2 regions of the Niameybacter sp. genome follow, and region 1 is predicted to be linked to the other one. Evidence: riboswitches for the same ligand, from Rfam matches in the RefSeq annotation. Region 1 holds a riboswitch; the other holds the start of a gene.
What was found. Region 1 has a riboswitch for cobalamin ahead of RRY75_RS09355 (sirohydrochlorin cobaltochelatase). Riboswitches for the same ligand answer to the same signal wherever they lie in the genome.
Positions count from the first base shown of each region.

Region 2: linked by a shared signal. The riboswitch ahead of RRY75_RS05635 (cobyric acid synthase) and the one ahead of RRY75_RS09355 (sirohydrochlorin cobaltochelatase) in region 1 are both predicted to bind cobalamin.

Region 1 is NZ_JAVVQU010000030.1:5,662-13,557, reverse strand. Features, by position in the region: gene RRY75_RS09380 (manganese efflux pump MntP) at 24-650, shown strand; gene RRY75_RS09375 (DUF305 domain-containing protein) at 786-1,418, shown strand; gene RRY75_RS09370 (ATP-binding cassette domain-containing protein) at 1,437-2,312, opposite strand; gene cbiQ (cobalt ECF transporter T component CbiQ) at 2,323-3,099, opposite strand; gene RRY75_RS09365 (energy-coupling factor ABC transporter substrate-binding protein) at 3,086-3,397, opposite strand; gene RRY75_RS09360 (energy-coupling factor ABC transporter permease) at 3,401-4,141, opposite strand; gene RRY75_RS09355 (sirohydrochlorin cobaltochelatase) at 4,195-4,968, opposite strand; cobalamin riboswitch at 5,097-5,284, opposite strand; gene RRY75_RS09350 (sensor domain-containing diguanylate cyclase/phosphohydrolase) at 5,426-7,228, shown strand; gene RRY75_RS09345 (DUF1653 domain-containing protein) at 7,289-7,525, shown strand; gene RRY75_RS09340 (RNA polymerase sigma factor) at 7,654-7,896, shown strand, end outside.
Region 2 is NZ_JAVVQU010000014.1:16,254-24,149, forward strand. Features, by position in the region: gene RRY75_RS05630 (ABC transporter substrate-binding protein) at 1-893, opposite strand, end outside; gene RRY75_RS05635 (cobyric acid synthase) at 931-2,475, opposite strand; cobalamin riboswitch at 2,590-2,764, opposite strand; gene RRY75_RS05640 (CDP-alcohol phosphatidyltransferase family protein) at 2,814-3,374, opposite strand; gene RRY75_RS05645 (DUF1540 domain-containing protein) at 3,517-3,837, opposite strand; gene RRY75_RS05650 (NADH peroxidase) at 3,848-4,390, opposite strand; gene RRY75_RS05655 (single-stranded DNA-binding protein) at 4,556-4,918, opposite strand; gene eutJ (ethanolamine utilization protein EutJ) at 5,111-5,953, opposite strand; gene hydA (dihydropyrimidinase) at 6,074-7,447, opposite strand; gene arcC (carbamate kinase) at 7,431-7,896, opposite strand, start outside.

The DNA of each region.
Region 1 (7,896 bases):
TTTAGAGAAAGAGGAGAGAATAGATGGGACTTTTAGAAATTATTTTAATAGGAATTGGCTTAAGTATGGACGCGGTAGCTGTTTCTATGACCAATGGCATGGTGTATAAAGAGGCAGGAAAGGCAAAAATCTATGCAATGCCTATTCTATTTGGAGTGTTTCAAGGATTGATGCCTCTCATTGGTTATTTTGCAGGGGGACTTTTTGCAGATGTTATTAGTCAATATGCTAGCCTACTTATATTTGTTATTCTAGGGGTTATTGGTGGGAAAATGCTTAGAGATGGCATACTTCATCTCAGAAAAGAAAAGGAAGCAATAGGAGCTAAAGGATTAGGCCAAGAAGAAACAATAACAGAAGAAGAAATGGCTATAGGCGAAGGTAAATTAGAAGAGAGTAAGCAACTAACTTATAAGATGATATTTATCCAGGCTATTGCAACGAGTATTGATGCTTTTGCAGTAGGTATAGGATTTAGTGTAATGCAAGTAGAGATATTATCAGCGGCAGGAATCATCACGCTTACAACAGCAATTTGTAGTTTAGCTGCAATATTTATAGGTAAAAAGTTTGGCGATCTATTAGGAAGTAAGTCGGAGCTTTTGGGTGGAACAATTTTAATTTTACTTGCTTTTAAAGCTTTATTTTAATACAAAAGGTTCTTTTATCTAGGATGATAAAAGAGCCTTTTGTATTATTTATTAACATTAAAGTGAAGTCCTTAGTATACAAAATCACTTCTTGCGAATAATAAAAAAGAATAAGTGCAAGAAGGAGAGAACACTATGAAAAGACTTATCCTACAAAGTTATATGGTAGTATGTCTATGTTTAATGTTGGTAAGTTCTTTGCAGGCACAAGAAAGGCCACCAGAAAATCCAGGTGCCTATAAAAAGCAACAGACTGTCATTTTGAAAACAATGAGAAAAGACATGGATAAGTCGTCTGATGAAGAGGATGCTACCTTAGATTATGTAGAACAAATGTTAGCGTATTATAAGGCAGGGTCTGCCTTAGCCCAAAATGTAATGGACCATGGGGATAACCAAATTATTCGCCAGGTAGGGCGGAGTATGCGTAAGCGTAATGCAGAAGAGATGAAGAAGATGGAAGAACTAAGAATTAAACTCAAGGAGCAAAAGGTAGAAGATGATTTAAAAGAAGCTGAGTATTTAGTTGTCTTTAAAGAGACACTAGAGACAATGATGGAGGACTTACAAAAGGTAGAAGATGAAAATGTAGATCGTATATTCTTGTTACAAATGATTTGCTACAATGAGGGAATTATTAAAATGGCTCAAAATATTCTCAAGTATACACCCAATGTAGAGGTACAAGAAATTGCACAAAAAATCATAGAAAGACATACTAAAGAAATTCCCTATTTGCAAAAATTAGCACGCGAAATTAGAATCTAAAAAAGAACTGTTCCTAACCTATTTAAGGTTAAGGGAGCAGTCCTTTTTGGATAGAAGGAGTTCTTGTAAAGTTTGATGTGCAGAGTTTACGGTAACAGGTAAACCTATAATGGGTATATGGTCTACATCTTTAAGGGTATTCATAAGCTGACCTATATGGGGAAGACATAGTCCTGTAGAGAATAGGGCCTCAGGGTTAGCAAAAATTTCTGAGACAGTTCCAGAATGACAGATGTTCCCACATTTTAAAAGGTAAAGAAAATCACAACAAAGAGGAACTAAGTTCATATCATGAGTAGCTATGATGATAGCCATATTAAGATCTTGTTTAAGTAGTTCTATAAGAGATATGATTTCTTGTACACCTTGTGGATCCAAACCGGCAGTTGGTTCATCTAGAATTAAAATAGAAGGCTCCATAGCAATGATTCCTGCTAAGGCAACACGTTTCTTTTGACCATAACTTAAACTATGAGTAGGCCTTTGACGTAGGTCATAAGTACCTGTTTGTTTAAGAGCCTGTTCAATACGAATACGAGCTTGTTGTTCTTCAATACCTAAATTTAAGACACCAAAAGAGACATCTTCATAGACGCTAGCGGAAAAAAGTTGAGTATCAGGGTCTTGAAAGACAATGCCAACAGATTGACGAAGTTGATAAAGACCTTTAGAAGTATAATTAATAGGTAACCCTCTATATAATACATGACCGGAAGTAGGTTTTAAGATACCATTTAAAAGTAAGAAAAGAGTAGATTTGCCAGCGCCATTGCCTCCTAATATACCTGTAACCTTACCTTGCTCGAGATGAAGGCATACATCGTGTAAAGCAAGTGTGCCGTCAGGATAGTAAAAGGAGAGGGATTGGGTTTCCATGATGTAGGATGTATCCATATAAAACCTCCTAAAATAAAATAGATTCTATAACGATTAGTATAATGAGTATACCTTCTATGAGAAAGAAGTAGAGGTAGGAGAAGGATTGATAATAGTCTTCGTGCAAAGTTTGTAGGGAACCTGTATAACCTCTACATTCTAGAGCAGTATATAAAGCATGATTCATTTTTAATGTGCGTACAAGCAATGAACTAAGAAGGATTCCAAATGAACGTAATCCGATGCGAAAGCCTTGATACCCCAACCTTGCTACCTGAGCAGTATACATAGTAGAGGCTATATCTATGAGCACAAAAATAAAGCGATAGATAAGTGCCATCAACTCAATAAGTAGGGTTGGGCAATGCCATTTTTCAAATACACGTAGGATATCATTTATAGGAGTTGAGAGACATAAGAAGTATAGACAACTTATACTAGCAAGTACCTTGAAGAATAGAAAAATACAAGTGTTTATACTAGTAATGGTTATCCCCATATAAGCATAAAAAATGTGGATAGACCATAAAAAAATAGTGTTATCTGTGGAAAAATCAAAGAGCAAAGTAAGTAAACTGAGTATTAAAAAGGTAAGTGGGATAGACAAGAGTGTACAATAAAGTCTAAAAGAGGTGCGTCCCTTGAAAATAGTGAGGCACCCCATAAGTATAGTCACACTTATAAATACAAAAAGTGAATGTGCTATTAGGCATGTAAAAAGTATAAGAAAACAAAATAAACTTTTTTGTAGAGGGTCAAACTTGCGAAGCGGTGAGTGATAAGCATATTGGTCAATGGCCTTCATTGCTTTTTAATTCCTTACTTTTTCCATGCAGATAGCCAAATCCATAGGCAAGTACACTTGCGCCTATAGCAGCTTGAAGGGCGAAGAGAAGACTTTCTATTTCACCACTAGCAGGTTCTATGAGAGGCTCAAACCATGGTTCATAGTTTGCATTGATGACTGTAATCATATTTTCAGCTTCCCCATCAGCTCCACCAAATTCAGCATCTTTAACAAGGAAAAGAGGCATAAAACTCAAGATGATAACAAGTAAAATAAGAATAAAATTAATAGGAAAAGATTTCTTAGATGATGGCATGAATTAAACCTCCTTTTTTAATCTGCCCAAATGAATGAGACCTTCGTTGCTATATTTTTGTAAGACATTAATGACTACTACAGTTAATAAGCCTTCACTAATAGCAAGAGGTAGTTGAGTAAGGGCAAAAATACTTAAAAACTCTAATAAGGAACCAGTAAATCCAGTTGTGGAGCTGGGGAAGGCTAATGCTAATTGGAAGGAAGTCATTACATAGGTAAGTAAGTCGCCTAAAGTGGCAGCTAGAAAAATAGCAAGCCAACGAGGCGCTTTTGTTTTGGAGATGAGCTTATAGATGAAGTAAGCAACAAAAGGACCTACAATTGCCATAGAAAATACATTGGCACCCAATGTTGTAATACCACCATGTGCAAGCAATAAAGCTTGAAAAAGAAGCACAATAGCACCTACTACAACCATGACTGTAGGACCAAGTAAGATAGCACCTAACCCTATGCCGGTAGCGTGAGAACAACTACCTGTTACAGAAGGAATTTTCAGTGCAGAAAGGATAAAAGCGAAAGCCCCTACCATGGCAAGAAGTAACTTATTTTGCTTATCTTCTGCAATAATTTTCTTAAGAGAGAGCAGTCCAGCTATAAAGAATGGAAGAGAAATAATACTCCAAGAGATACTCCAGCCAACAGGTAGAAATCCCTCCATAATATGCATGGACTGTGTATCTAAGGTGACAAGACCTGATACAAAGCAAAACATAGCAAAAATCATTAATCTTTTAGTCATACTTTCATCTCCTTTTATAAGTGATAGATAAAATACTTAATTAAAATGAATGCCTATAGGGCTTCTTTTGCATGAGAAATAAAAAGTTGACGAATTTGAGGGTTTTCACCTAGGCCATGTAAGCGTATAGAAGGTTTGATATGATGATTAAGGAGAATGTTTTGCCAAGTATTTGGCTCACATCCAGACATATCATGAAGTGCATGGTCACCTGCTACCAACATAAATGGGATTAGATAAGCTACTTGAGTTTTATTTTTGAGTAACTTAGGGAGTACCTCTGTAATTGTAGGATAGCCTTCTACAGTGCCAATGTAAATGTTGCTGTTAGTCTGTTGAAACATATATTCAAGTGCGCAATACGCTGAAAAGTTTGGATGAGATGTTCCATGTCCCATAAAAACAAGAGCTTCTTTGTCTTTTAAAGAAGGAAGGTAAGCCAGTGTAGCAGTAACAACTTGCTTGTAATCCTCTATCGTAGTAAGAAGAGGACGCCCTAGGCTTAAAATATGAAATTTACTTTTGAAGTTTTTGATGTCTTTAAGGAGTTTGTGATATTCATTTCCACAAATAATATGTAATGTTTGAATAAGCACTTCGGTATAGCCAGCTTTATAAATTTGAGTAAGAGCTTGAGATGGGTTAGGAATAATAAGCTGGTCACGAGTAGCTAATTTGTTAATAATCATCTGAGACGTATATGCTCTAAAAAAGGCATAGTCAGAAAAAGCATTTTGTAAATCTTGTTCACATTTTTCTATTGTTTTTTTTCGAGTATCTTCAAAGGTAGTTCCAAAACTTACAACAAGTAGAGCCCTTTTTGCCATGGTGCAACACTCCTTATGCAAAATGAAATAAAGGAATTTAGGTAATAAAAAAACCCCTAAGGGGTTATATGTAAAAAATGCGCATGAAAAGTACACAAAATACATATTACCGCCTTTCCCACCGAAAGAGTAATGTTTCATTTTAGGTAGGTCTCCTGGCTGACGAATCATCCTAACTTGTTCACCTTCCCATACTAAGTGTACAGTGGTTAAGCAAAGCTTTGAACAGTTAGTCCTCGTCTACAGTAGCGGGGGCTGCAGTGTGTCACACATTTCCCTTTTAAGCTGAGTAAGCGCCTAAAATGCTTTGTTTTAATATATGACAAGAATGGAGAAATTATATCTAATAGAAAGGGAAAAAATGATTAAGCATGTACTTTTTCTTGTAATGAGTAAATATGGTATACTAATAAGAAGGGATTATGAGTAAGTAGATATCATTAGGAGGAGACTAAGCGTGTTAGAAGAAATTTACCAAGCATTTTTAGAAAATATTCCATGGCCTACTTGGATTACAAGAATAGATTCAACGGTCTTATTTATAAATAAACATTACGAAGAAATGTATGATAAGAAAGCTAATGATATGGTGGGTAAACGTTATAAAGATGCATTGTCAACAGATATAGCAGAACAATATTATCAAGATCTTATGAGATGTGTAGAGAGCGGTAAGGTGTATAAAACAGGGCAACTAATCAAAGGGCGATACTTAGAATGCACTTTGTTTCCTATTCCCAATAAAGATAAAAAAGTAGTGGCTGTAGCAGGCGTTGTTTTTGATATTAGTGAGCATAAGGAGCGGGAAAAGGAGATTAGAAGCAGAAAAGATATTCTTAGGACTATTATAGATGCACTTCCAGAGACTATCTTCTACAAAGATAAGAAAAGTCATTTTTTAGGGTATAATAAGGCCTTTGAAAGCTACTATAACCAAAGAGGTATTTATGAAATAGAAGGAAAGACAGATTTAGAAATATATCAAGATGAACAAGTAGCAAGAGAATTTATTGAATCTGATCAGCGAGTTATAACAGATAAGGTGCCGCAAAAGTATGAACATACCATTATACAAGAAGACGGAGGGCTTTTGATAGAAGAGAATACAAAGGTACCTGTATTAGATGAAAAAGGAGAAGTATGGGGGATAGTAGGTCTGTCTAGAGATATTACAGATAAGAAAATATTTGAGGAAAAGTTAAAATATATTAGTGAAACAGATACTTTAACAGGACTGTATAACCGTTATAGCTTTGAAGAAAAAATTAAGTATTACCATAGGAAAGAATATTTACCATTGGGAATGATTATGGGAGATGTAAATGGACTAAAGCTGGTAAATGATACATTAGGACATTTAGAAGGAGATGAATTGCTAAAAGATATTGCTAAAGTATTAAATCAAACTTGTGCTAATAAAGGTCATATTTTTCGCTGGGGTGGGGATGAGTTTTTTATACTCATACCTAATTGTTCAGAAGCACTATGTGAAAAAATGATAGAAGAGATTTTGAGAGCATGTAATGCTAATGAGAAGAAATTTATTAATTTAAGCATTGCGCTAGGTGAAGTTGTTAAATATGATTTAGAAGAAGATATATATGATTATATTAGGAAAGTAGAAGAAAAGGTATATCGTAAAAAGCTTTTAGAAACAAAGAGTATGAAAAGTTCCATGCTTACTACATTGAGAAAAAGTTTAGAAGAAAAGAATATGGAAATAAATGAACATGCAACAAGAGTTGTGCAGCATGCACTAGCAGTAGGGAGAGCTATGCAACTTAAGGATGAAGACTTAGACGAGCTAGCATTGAGTGCAGAATTGCATGATATTGGTAAGATTACTATGCCAGAAGAACTTTTACTCAAAGCAGACAGATTGGTAAATGAAGAATTTGAAGTTTTAAAGATGCATGCAGAAAAAGGGTATCGTATCATTAATGCATCAGGTGAGCTTATAAGTGTAGCTAAAAATGTTTTGACACATCATGAGCGATGGGATGGAAAAGGATATCCTCTAGGTTTAAAAGAGAAAGAAATACCTCTTATGGCAAGGATTATAAATGTAGTAGATGCGTATGATGTAATGACAAAAAGACGTATATATAAGGAAATAATGAGTCCTGAGCAGGCTTGTGAAGAGTTAAAAAGGTGTGCAGCTACTCAGTTTGACCCAGAAATTGTAAAAATATTTATTGATGATTTAAAAAGTCGAGAGCAGGTTATGCCTTTGAATAATGGAGAGCATATAGGCTCATAATTATTAAAGAAAAAATGAAGTAATTTACTTAAAATTAGAACGAGGAGATTAAAAAGAAAAATGGAAAGACAAGTTGAAGTGAGAAGACCCTATAGACATTTTAAAGGAAACCTTTACTATGTGTATGATATTGTGTTACATTCAGAAACAGATGAATTAATGGTTTCTTATCAAGCACTTTATCCACCTTATACGATGTGTGTAAGACCATTGTCTATGTTCTTAGAAGAAGTAGAGGATGGACGAGTAGATAATATAACAGGGCAGAAATATCGTTTTGAACTTTATAAAGGATAAGATGGCACATATTTAGGAAGAGACTTTTTAGTCTCTTTTTTATTTGAAATTTTAAAATAAATTTTCCAACTTACTATTAGGAGATGCGTATATAATAGTGTAAGAACAAATTAGAAAGGGGAAAAGTTGTGGATGTAGAGCAGATGATTGATATACACAAGGATCAACTGTACCGATTATGTTTATACTTGGAAAAGAATAAAGAGCGAGCGGAAGACCTATTTCAGGATACTTGGGTAAAAGCAATTGAGAAAATGACAACATACGATGAGAATAAGACTTTTTATCCATGGCTAACCCAAATTGCAGTAAACACCTATAGGGATAAGTTAAGGCGTCTTAAGTTAGAGATTAAAAGAAGATGTTATGAA
Region 2 (7,896 bases), on a different contig from region 1:
ATCATATCTTGATTAATTTCATAAATATGACCTTCTTGTACAGCTGTTAAATCTTTATAGAAGTCTGTTGTCTCCATCCCCTCTTTGATACCATTACCTGCTGGTACAATAATCATTTCTGGATTACCTTCTACGATTTTCTCTTTAGAAATACTCCAACCCTCTACATCTTGTGCAATGTTTTCCCCACCCGCAAGACGAATCATTTCACCAATGAAAGTATCACCTCCTGCAGTTGAGTCACTATCGCCATACCATACGGCATAATATACACGAGGCTTTTCTTCCTTGTTTAGGGCATTCACCTTTTTAATAGTTTCTTCAATTTGTGTGCGCATGCCTTCAACTACTATTTTTGCCTCTTCTGTACAACCTACTAAAAGACCAATATTTTCAATAGCAGAGTAAGTACCTTCAAAGTTTTCTTGTTCATTTAAGAAAGCAACAGGAATATTAATTTCTCTTAATTTAGCAATAACTTCATCTGAAACATGTGTAGAAGCCACAACTAAGTCAGGTTGTAAGGCAACGATTGTTTCTACATTTGGATTAGAAGTCCCTCCTACATCTGTTGCATCTTGAATAGTTTCTGGATAGTTACAATATTTTGTGCGACCAACGACTTTATCACTTATTCCGAGTGCGCCTAAAATCTCGGTTGTACTTGGAGCTAAAGAAACAATTTTTTGTGGTTCTTCATTTAACGTAATAGTTGTACCCGTAGAGTCTACAATGCTTACTGGGTAAGCCACATCTTTTGCTACTTCGGATGACTCAGGTGCTGCTTCTTCAGATATGAGTACTTTTTCTGGTGTAGGTTGTGGGCTTGAGCACCCTACTATACTCATACAACTTGCAATAATTAAAGCTTGTAAAAATTTTCTTCTTTTCATGTTAATGTCCTCCTCAGGATGTAATTTAGAATATGATTTAGGATTCAAACAAAATATGGCGGATAGCTTCTAAGTCTAAGCTATCTCTTAAAACGTTAGCCAATTGGCTATATTGACTTTCTTTAAAAGCGTGATAGTCGGTATGCATACTTCCTGAAAGTCTAATGGTATTCTCACCTAAGCCTTTTCTTAGGGCTAATGCATTAAGAAATGGTAGGGTAAATCCCAATTTGTCAAAAATCCCATGAATATAAGTACCATATACTAAGGCATCTGGGTCATGGTACCCTTCAATGCGATGGTCTTGGATACCTAATGATTCATGGAGTACTACAAAAGGTATAAGGCATGCATCTTTCCAGATGGTTTGCCCCATATGGATTTCATATCCCTCTATCGGTTGATTTAAGCAATCTTTAAGAGGTCCTTGGGCACTTATAATTTTCCCCTTTACTTGAGTCATCGTCTTTTCTGTCTCAAACTGCGTATCAAGAGGTAAAAGACCTAAGCCCTCAACTTGTTCCACTGCGCTTTCTATAAGACTTGGATTATAAAGATGTCGTCCAAGCATTTGATAACCACCACAAATACCAAAGATTGTTTTACCTAATGCTTTAAGTTTGTTTAAAACCGGAGCAAAACCTGATTCTTTTAAAAAGTTTAAATCATCAATAGTATTTTTAGAACCTGGTAAAATGACTAAATCTGCATCCTCTAACTCATAAGCATGCGTCGCATAACTTACGGATACACCTTCTAAGGCAAATAGACGGTTAAAGTCTGTAAAGTTAGAAAGGTGAGGTAACCGAATAATTTTAATGACCAATTGCTCCGTCGTCATAGTAGGACGTGTATCTAATACTGTACTGACACTATCCTCATCTTCTAAGTCTAACTTGAAGTAAGGAACAACCCCTAAAACAGGAATATGAATAATATCTTCTAGCATTTTAAGGCCGGGTTTTAAAATCTCGATATCACCTCTAAACTTATTGATAATAACCCCTTTGACTCGTTTACGCTCTTCTTCGGATAAAAGCATAATCGTCCCAACTAGAGAGGCAAATACACCACCTTTGTCAATATCACCAATTAAGATAACAGGGGCATCAATAAGTTCTGCCATTCCCATATTGACTAAGTCGCCAGCACGTAAATTAATTTCAGCTGGACTTCCAGCCCCTTCTAATACAACTACGTCATAGTCTTCTTCTAACTTTTCATAAAGGACTTTAAGCCTTGACTTTAGTTCTGGCTTGAACTGCTGGTAGGCCATAGCTGTCATGTCTTTAAAGACCTCACCTTCAATAATATATTGGGCCTTCATATCTCCAGTAGGCTTAATCAAAATAGGATTCATAAGTACATGAGGCTTAATCCCTGCGGCTTCTGCCTGCATGACTTGTGCTCTTCCCATTTCTTTTCCATCTTCTGTAATATAAGAATTAAGACTCATATTCTGAGATTTAAAAGGTGCAACACGGTAACCATCTTCATAAAAAATACGGCAAAGCCCTGCCACTAAAACACTTTTTCCAACTGATGAAGCAGTTCCTTGAAACATTGCTCTAGGTTTATGCATACGAACCTCCTGTTATAAAATACAATAAAAAAAGTTAGCAGAATATTCTCTCTGCTAACTTAGATAGTCGTATAGAATCAACGTGTAAAAGCATACGTCTTTCCCTCCGAAAGAATACGTTTAACGCATAAGGCAGGTCTCCTGGCTCGTAGTTCATCCTCCGGTGGCCTTACCATAAGTGTTCCTTACAGTGGCATGTTCACCTTCGTCCCTAGTAACAGTAGCGGGGGCTGCAGCTCTTAACTTTCCCTATTAAGCTTTTTCAAGCACCTTATGCGTGTTATTATTTTTATTGTCGGCTTATCATGACATAATTTGACAAGCTTGTCAAGTATGTATTATTGTTGATGCATCCGTATAAAGATAATCATATAGCGAATAAATGCAAAAATTAAAACAACCATAGTGGTCAAAATTAGCCCCTCAGCAACTCTACTGCTTAAAGAAGGTATAGCAATTAAAGTAATCATCGCCAAATAGAAAACAGCTGTTGAAACTTTTCCGTACCAAAGCGCACCATCTAATTTTTTTCCTTCACGATAGAGAATAAGGCAACTCAATCCTTGTGTAACTTCCTTAATGATAAAGATAAGCGTAAGGAGTAACATACCTTTAAAACGAAAAACAAGACAAACTATAATGGCAGCCTGAGTAAGTTTGTCAGCTACAGGGTCAATAAACTTGCCCAGTTCAGTGATTTGATGAAACCTTCTTGCTACAAAACCATCTAGAAAATCTGTTAGACCCGATAAAATCATAAGTCCTGCTGCTACTAAATAGTCTGTTGTGGTAGTAGCTGTTACATATCGCCATATAAAAATTGGAATAATACAAAGCCTTATATAACTTAATATATTGGGAATACTTAAGGCCTCTTCTAAAGCTTTTTGTTTCTTCATCTCTAACTCCCCTTTTAATATATTCCTTATCTTTAAAGTTTATACATTGATTTAAATAAGCTTATTATTACAGTATAAAAGGTATTCTAAAAGTTATCAAGTAGTACACGATAACGCCTAGAATACCTCTATTAAAATCTCTTTAAAGGGTTTTAAAACTAGAACAGCATGTTTCTATATAAACGGTTGCATGCCCAGAGTCTTCAACATCAATACAATCTAATGTACATTGATGATTTTTGTGATGCATACAGGATGCAACTGTACAACTTACAGCCTCACAACAAGATTTATATGTGGTGTGTTCAGCTAAGTTGCTATAGGCATCTTCACTTAAAAAGGTGCCACAACATGTGGCTTGGTCAATTATTGCACCTTGTCCACCAATCGCTACGCATTCGGCATAGCAAGTTTTATCTTTGTTGTAGGAACAGGTATTTACACTACAGCGTACTTTTGTCATATGAATCCTCCTAGCTAAAATAGCGGTCTAATAAGCCTTTAAAGGCACAACCATGTCGTGCTTCATCTTTTGCCATTTCGTGCACAGCATCATGAATAGCATCCAAGTTCTGCGCTTTGGCGAGTGTTGCCAATTTCTTTTTGCCATCACAAGCACCAAACTCGGCTTCAACACGCACTTGTAAGTTAGATTTTGTATCTGCTTTAACCACTTCACCTAAAAGTTCAGCGAATAAAGAAGCATGTGTAGCTTCTTCGTAAGCAATGCGTTTATAAGCCTCTGCAACTTCAGGATAACCTTCACGGTCTGCTTGGCGACTCATAGCTAAGTACATGCCGACTTCTGTACATTCACCCATAAAGTTAGCACGTAATCCTTCAATAATCTCAGGGTCAACCCCTCCGGCTACACCAATGCGATGTTCATCTGCCCAAGCAAGTTGTTCACCTAGGGCTTCAAATTTGCTTGCAGGCGCATTACAAATTGGACATTTTTCTGGTGGTGTATCTCCTTCGTGGATATAGCCACAAATTGTACAAACGTATTTTTTCATTTGTAAGCCTCCTTAATGTAGTATTAACATTTTTTAGTATGCCCCATACCTTTAGTCTTATACTAGACATAACTCGTTATTCCCAATAAGTTATAAAGAAAATGATTGCGTTTGTATCGCGCTAAGCGAGCATTAAGCGACTTAGTTTATTAATAGTTGGGCCCCTTATACATTCGTATCTGAAGAAGCCGCCACCTCTTCTACTGTGCGTTTTTTAGCTCCTCCAACAAACTGAAAGTCTTCTAATAAAACCCGTGTACTATAGACTTTTTCACCTTCTTTATTTAAATAAGAATCCGTGATGATTTTTCCACAAACAATAAGTGCTGTTCCCTTATTTGCATATTCAGCAAGTATCTTAGCATTTTTTCTAAAAGCAACCACCTCGATAAAATACGTTCTTTCTTCTTTTTTACACTTTTTGTCATGCACCGCCAATGTGAAATGGACATAGGGCGTCTTTGTATCTTTTCCTTCTTTGAGTACTAACTCTTGCGTTAAATTGCCTAGTAAATTGACTTGATTCATAAAAACCTCCTATTTTTTTAAAGAGTATAGACAGCATCTAAGCATTTATACAAGATTTCTTTTAAAATATATAATATATTTTATTGATTTTATACTTTGTTTTATAGTTTTATTATAAAATGCAAATAACTTTAAAACATGATAATGAAAAAGAGCAACTCTTAGTTTTTACTTTGAGTTGCTCTTTTTATATTAATTATAAGTTTTTTCCGGTGTAAAGGCTTCACAACTCATAGCAATACCTGTTGGTGTAATGAGAAGAGGGTTTGAAGGCTTTACAGTTCTAATACCTACTGTTTTTTCAAAAATAGTTTCCATACCTGGCAAGCAGCATGTTCCCCCACACAAATAAATAGTATCAATGTGATAACCCGCAATATGATTTTTGACAATAGTAGCCATTTTTTCAATAACTGCTTTCACACTTCCTAATATTTCTTTTTGATGAGCGGGGTCTTTCTTAAAAGCTTCCGCCTCCTCTATAGCAAGATGATGACTTCCAGCTAAAACTAAAGTAAGGTGTGTCCCTCCTGTTGCTTCATCTGCTACATATACAACTTGGTCTTGTTTAAAGATAGAAAGGCCTGTCGTACCACCTCCAATATCCACTACTGCACCATCGGTAATTTTAAGAACATTATTGGCTGCCGTAGGTTCATCAAGCACTTCACTGACTTCCATCTCAGCGCCCTCTATGACATAACGATGGGTCTTAATACTAGATTCTGTTCCAGGAGGCATAGCAATCGATGCTTTGAGTAGTTTCACACCAAGCCTTAATTCTAATTTTTCTTTTAAAGTTTTGACTAGGTTAAGTGCGCCTACATAATCTACAATAATCCCATCTTTTAAGACATGAGCAGCTTGAAGTTCAGTAGCTACAGGCTCGTTTTTTTCATTGAGAACAACGATGCCAATGTAGGCTGTACCCAAGTCTACTCCTACTTTTAAGCGATCCCCTTTATGATAGTGCGTTTCTTTTAAGCTCTTTTCAACTTTTGCGATCTGAGCTTCCACAGCTTCTTCATTATACATGATGATATCCTTCGCTTTCCTAATAAACACCTCAGCAGTTGGATGAGGTTTATAAAGTGAAACACTCTATCATCTAGTTTATAAAAAGAATTATACACTTGCATAGGGGGAAACATAAATTTATCCCAAGTTTCCAGTCGGCCCTCTGAAAAGATATTGACCTTGACATTGCTCGATTACTTTTCCTTCTTTTACAACATGTACTCCTCTTAATAATACATGCTCTGCTCGACCTTTTACCAGCAACCCTTCATAAGGCGTATAGTCCACTTGTTGCAGTTGAGTGGCCTTTGAAAGTGTACCCACATAATGTGGATTCCAAATGACCAAATCTGCATCACTACCTATTTGTAATGTACCCTTTGTAGGGTAGAGTCCAAATAGTTTAGCAGCATGAGTGCTTAAAAGATTTACCATCTGCTTGAGACTTAGTCGTTCCTTATCAACACCAAAGGTATAAATGAGTTGAGCACGATGCTCAATGCCAGGTACACCATTTGGAATAGCTGTAAAATCTGCTAAACCCTGTTTCTTACCTGTTTCAAAGTTAAAAGCACAATGGTCTGTACTAATCGTATGAATCCATTCCTTTTGTAATCCTTGCCAAAGAGCTTGCTGATCTTGCTTTGTCCGAAGCGGTGGAGACAGCACGTATTTAGCCCCTTCAAAGTTTTTTAAGGTATAAGCACTTTCATCCAAAGTTAAGTATTGAGGACATGTCTCTACATAAACTTTTTGCCCGCGTGCTTTAGTGCGTTTGACTACTTCCAATCCTTTTTCCGTACTTAAATGAACAACATGCACAGTAGCACCCGCCAAATAAGCAATATCTAAAAAGCGCCCAATCGCTTCACTTTCAACGGTATCTGGTCTAGAGTCTGGATGTGCGCTTGGACCCAAATGTCCAAGCCCTTTTTGTTCTTTTGAAAGGACTTTGACCAGGTCACCATTTTCACAATGACATCCGACAATACCACCTAATCTATCTACTGATTGCAAAATTTCATACAAGGCGTCATCTGTTACTTTTAAAGCATCATAGGCCATATAGACTTTAAAAGAGGTAATCCCTGCATCTTTCATAAATAAAAGTTCTTTGCTTATATGTTCGTTCCAGTCTGTAATAGCTATATGAAAACCATAATCGGTATAGCTTTTCCCACATGCTTTTTGTTGCCACATTTTAAGTGCATTCATGAGTGTATCACCTTTATCCTGAGTGGCAAAGTCTAAAATAGTAGTAGTTCCACCCACTAATGCAGCTCTCGTTCCACTAGCAAAGTCATCAGAAGTATGGGCTGTACCAGTATCCATATCTAAATGTGTATGGGCATCAATGAAGCCTGGAAACAAAATGTTCCCGTAAGCTTCAATCACTTGATCCCCTGTACTTATTTGCCCAATTCCTACTATAACTCCATCTTCAATAAGTATATCTATAGGTCCTTTTTCTAGCTCAGTAGCTAATCTTCCCCCTTTAATGAGTATACGCATCGCCGCACCCCTTTTTCTCACAACTCAGTATGTCCAAGCTGATGGGATCAATAGTCCCCACAATACGTGTTCCCGTTTTACCTGCAATACCTTCTTTAGCTTTTTCAAGCAAAGTAATAATTGAGGTACGATGAGGACCTGAATCTGCAAAGTCTACAGCAGCTTCCATTTTAGGTAGCATAGAACCCTTTGCAAAATGTCCTTCAGTAATGTATTGTTTAGCCTCTTCTACAGATAAAATATCAAGTGCTTTTTCATTCGGAGTTTTAAAGTTGATGAATACTTTTTCTACTGCCGTCAGAATAATGAAGTAGTCCGCGCCAATTCCTTTAGCCAACTCACAACTTGCAAAATCTTTATCAATAACAGCACCTGCACCTGAAAGATGATGCCCCCTAGCCACAACCGGAATACCGCCACCTCCAGCTGCTATAACTACTTGCCCAGCG